2 regions of the Lacrimispora sp. 38-1 genome follow, and region 2 is predicted to be linked to the other one. Evidence: riboswitches for the same ligand, from Rfam matches in the RefSeq annotation. Region 2 holds a riboswitch; the other holds the start of a gene.
What was found. Region 2 has a riboswitch for cyclic di-GMP ahead of V7D18_RS00845 (RNA polymerase subunit sigma-24). Riboswitches for the same ligand answer to the same signal wherever they lie in the genome.
Positions count from the first base shown of each region.

Region 1: linked by a shared signal. The riboswitch ahead of V7D18_RS21080 (amino acid adenylation domain-containing protein) and the one ahead of V7D18_RS00845 (RNA polymerase subunit sigma-24) in region 2 are both predicted to bind cyclic di-GMP.

Region 1 is NZ_JBANEW010000073.1:19,021-21,415, forward strand. Features, by position in the region: gene V7D18_RS21070 (LytR/AlgR family response regulator transcription factor) at 1-643, opposite strand, end outside; gene V7D18_RS21075 (cyclic lactone autoinducer peptide) at 913-1,032, shown strand; cyclic di-GMP riboswitch class I at 1,061-1,149, shown strand; gene V7D18_RS21080 (amino acid adenylation domain-containing protein) at 1,228-2,395, shown strand, end outside.
Region 2 is NZ_JBANEW010000002.1:90,961-93,355, reverse strand. Features, by position in the region: gene V7D18_RS00850 (ATP-dependent DNA helicase) at 1-113, opposite strand, end outside; gene V7D18_RS00845 (RNA polymerase subunit sigma-24) at 624-1,118, opposite strand; cyclic di-GMP riboswitch class I at 1,529-1,617, opposite strand; gene V7D18_RS00840 (hypothetical protein) at 1,682-1,816, opposite strand; gene V7D18_RS00835 (metal-dependent transcriptional regulator) at 1,964-2,329, opposite strand; gene V7D18_RS00830 (MATE family efflux transporter) at 2,381-2,395, opposite strand, start outside.

The DNA of each region.
Region 1 (2,395 bases), on a different contig from region 2:
TACCATTTGACATCACTACTTCGGTATAACGTAAAATTGCAATATGATTATAATTAATTAAATAGGACCGATGTATTTGTATAAACTGATATTTCGTAACACTTAATGCAGTATCCTCCAGTTTACCGTAAAAAAAATCCTCTCCTGTTGTAAACACAATTCTGTTTTCCCGGTTTAAGCTTTCAAAATATATAATCTCACTAATCGGTATTTTGTGAGTATCATAACCTTTTTGATAGCTGAAATATCCTCCCAGCCTCTGTGTCCGTTCCAAAGCCAGTTTTAAATCTTCGATGACAATCAGGGGATTGATGGGTTTGGGTATGAAGTGCAGCGGCTGAATATCAAACAGCTGTCTGTCATAGGCATCTTTTCCTGAAATATAAACGATTTCCGTGTTATAATTTTTCAGCACTTTTCGAATCTGCCTGCCTGCTTCCACACCATTCATGCTTCCGAGTTCAATATCCAGAAAAATCAAGTCGAAGGTTTTTTCCTGGTTGAACGATTTCATCAGACTTTCGCCGCTGTTAAATATGCTCAGATCAATTTTTAAAAAGTTTCTGGAAGCATAATCCAATATAATGCTTTCCATCTGAGAGCATATGGCATTGTCATCATCACATATAGCAATATAAATCATAGATACTCCTTTCTGTAAAAAATTAATAAATATGTAAATAATTGTCGATTACACTCTTATTATAGCAAATTGTGTCATTTTTGCTACATTAAATTTTAAGGATTACCCACAGGAAAAAACAACTGATTTTTATTACATTTCACATCAGCCGAAACTACCATTCACTACATTAAGTTATTTTATAGATTTTTTTTTGATAAAATATAGACTGAAAGTAGACGAAAAGACAGAGAGGAGGAGAAATCATAGAACTTTTATTTTTTAAACTAGTGAAAATATTGGCGAGTCTTGCGCTGGGCTTTACATCATTAAATATGAATTTAGCATGTATGCTTTTTGTTCATCAGCCCAAGCTTCCGGACAATGCTAAAAAGTTACGCCGCTTTTAAGTTGTGAAATAAAATTTAATTTATGGTTTACCGATAACAGCAAACACCGCGAAAGCGGTGGACGCAAAGCTATGGGTCTAAAACTGGTCAAACAGTCAGGATTGCCAGGCCGCCGAAGTAAACAGGCAGTGATAGCAGCCTGTTCCAATAATTATTATGGGGACAGTCTGCTTTTTTTTATGAGGGGAGATATATATGAGTACAAATGAGAATGCCAGAGAATACAGATTAAGCTCTTATCAGAGAGATATCTGGTTAGAGCAGTGCATGCATCCGGGAAAACCAATATATAATCTTGGTGGTTATATCAGGATTAAAGGGAGCATTGATACCCAAATCTTCAGAAATACCATGCAGCGAATCATCAATCAGAATGATACGCTGAGAACACGTCTTATGAACCGGGCAGGAGAAGCTTATTTGTCCATACTGCCGGAAATCGACTATAAAGCTCCATATCTGGACTTTTCAATGAAAGAAAACCAAGCTGCTTTTTGTGCCGATTGGATTAAAAGTGAGTTTTTAAAACCATTTGATCCTGACGATTATTTTTTCCAGTTTTGTTTATTAAAAAGTGGAGAAAATGAATATTTTATTTTCCTGAAAGTTTATCATATGATCATCGACGGCTGGGGCTTTGCATTATTGTACAGCCAGATGATTGATACCTACAATGAACTGTCGGAAGGAAATCTGGAAGTAAAGGCAGATACCTTTTCCTACACCGATTTTATCGCCGAGGATCAGGAATACAGAAATTCCCCGGCCTTCTTAAAAGACATTGAATTTTGGAAGAACAAATACCGAACGATTCCTGAACCACTTTTAAGCAAAGGGATCGGATATGATTATGAAAATGACAGCTCCATTTGGAGTGACAGGAGTACTTTAAAAATTAAAAAAGTGCTATATAACAGAATGCTTGAGTTTTGCAAAGAGGAAAACAGCTCGGCATTTCATTATTTATTAGGGATTTTATATCTCTATTTCAGCAAGGTCTGCAATCAGAAAGACCTGGTGATCGGTGTCCCTGTTTTTAACCGGAGCAATGCAAAATATAAACAAACCATGGGACATTTTGCAAATGTAATACCGCTGAGAATAAATCCGGAGACGGATATGAGCTTTAAAGAGCTCATGAAAATAATCAGGCATGGTCTTTTTGAATGCTACCGCCATAAAAGAACCAACTTTGGGGACATCAGCCGTGCGGTTTATGAAGGGGTAAGTGAGAAGGGGAATTTATTTGATATATCCCTTTCTTTTGAAGAACAGGAAATCAGAAAAACATTTGTTACTGCTGATGAATGCCAGAATGTAACATTGACGCATCAACATGAAAGAAATGCTCTTATGCTTCTGA
Region 2 (2,395 bases):
TATTCCAAAAGCGCACAGCTTCCGTCCAACAGCACAATGCGTTCTTCGGGGCGGAGCAGACCTGCTTCATAAAGCCTGTTTTGAATATCTGCCATGCAGACAGGTTCGTTCATAAATTTTTGCCTCCTTTGCTTGCCTAAAGAAGCGATACAAGAATGCGGCGGAAGCAGGAACGGTTTGAGAAGTGTTTAACTTAAAAAGCCTGTTCCGCCGCATGGTTTCTACCGCTTCCATAGAACACGATAGATTTTTATTTCTAAAGCAAAGGTGTGTGGGCGATCCGGCCGGTTGCTGCCGGATCCATAAAAGCCGCCCCTCATTCTTTCTCAAACGAGGGTGATGCGTTCTCCCGGTCACTTACCGGGCTGCTTTTTTGTACAGAAGTATCATGATATTCGGCAGGAATCATCGCAATCCGTTCCACCACAGAACGTAATTACCGCAGATTTTATCGCTTGGAGGGCATTGCCCTCCGCTTGGCGCATCCCGGTATGTCGCTTCTCCTGCCGGTAAAGTTACCCACCACACCGACTATATTCTGTTTTCAAGGATCAGGCGAAAGGAGTCTTAGAAAAACTCCTTTCACCTAATGTCAAAAAAACAGGGGGTGTACGGGTATCGGATTAAAAATTTTTAAAATATTTTTTGAACTTATGAGAAGCGGCTGTGATGCTCTCCGCCACAGAGGTAAAGAATACCCCTTCTATGGCTGCAATTTTACGATAGGAATAACCTTTAAAAAAATGTAGAATAAACCGCCGCCGTTGAATTTCTGTAAGCTCTCCACTGTCCAGCAGCTTTTTCGCCGCAGTCATAGCCCTTTTGCTCTCGTTTTTATGTATTAATTCTGTATCAAGCGGGGGTGTAGCAAGCGCTTCTGTTTCCTCCAATCCGTTCAGACTCACGTCCAGACGGCTTGTCCGGTTTTCCTGCATGACCTGTTCGTGATAGATTTCATCCGACAGAGCTTTCAGCTCCAGAAAGTCCTCTGCGGTTCTCCCCGGATTCTCCGCAAGATAATCCTCCAGCGTCACTTCCACGATACGGTCTGCAAATTTATAAACAATGCCCTCGCTGAATTTATTGAGAGCATAATCACTTTCCTTGTAATTTTTCATGATCCTTTCCTCCGAACTTTGAATTTTTATAAAATCCAAAGCCCAGAGGAGGAGAACGGCAGCGAGGTACTATAGCTGCCTCGGATGCCAAATCATTGTAAAACTCTGTAATTTTCTGTCGTTGTGAACGGTTTCTTGTCGAATAAAAAAAGTCAGCAGATTGCCAATAGCAAAATGCTGACTTTTTTAGAACAGACTTATGAAATTGTATATGTAATGGGTGACATAGATGAATTGCGTTGTTTTTATCTACACCTCCGTGCAGAAGGTAGGGTGTTGTTACTCATAGAAATACCTCGTTCTTCCGTGGCGGGCGAAAGCCAGTATCCTGATTATCCAACACTCCGTCAAAAGCCATAAAAATGAGCAAGGGCCCATCCTCTATATAGAGAGGGTGGACCCTGCGTGGTTTTGGCAGCCAGACTATCATAACGTTCGAAAACGTCTTAGACCCTCAGCTTTGCGTCCCCAACTTTTATTGGGTTTGCCCATATGCTTATTAATTTGTTGTTTCTCCGGTACTCATAACATCACTTTTCTAAAAACATTTTAGGACAATTGAACTATAAATACTTATCTTCAAATACTTTTGCCAGAAGGGGCTTGTTATAAAAATAGCCCTGTGTTAAATCACAGCCGGTCTTTGCCAACTTATCAAAAATAGTCCGGTAGAGAGTTACTCCCACAGAGTTATACATAGATGAAATACCCAATTCCTTTTACCCTTTTACGTCCGTCAATATTAAAATAGTTAGCTCAGCAAATAAGCTTGTTTTCGCCATTGAGCAGTCCATTGTATGACGAACCGTTGCGATCAGATAGGCATTACTGTTCCCACCTATATGTCAAATTCCTTCAATGTATTCTTTTAGCTTTTTGAAACTTTTATCACTGATTGCATGTTCAATTCGGCAAGCATCCCGCTCTGCCGTTGCCTTGTCTACACCGACAGCGATAAGCTGCTCCGTAAAGAATTGATGGCGTTCAAATATCGTTTCAGCTATTTCGCGGCCATTATCGGTTAAATGAAGGTAACCGTCAGTGTCCATTGTCAAATAACCGCCATTACGGAGGACAGTCACTGCATGGCTGATACTGGCTTTGGTATACCCCATGTGTCTGGCAAGATCAACGGAACGTACCATACCATTTTGTTTTTGCAGGATAAACACCGCCTCCAGGTAATCCTCTCCTGACGTATGAAGTTTCAGCGTTGCATCACCTCCCATGTTTCCTATACCGTTTTAATAAATCCAGATTTCTTATCTCCCGGAAGC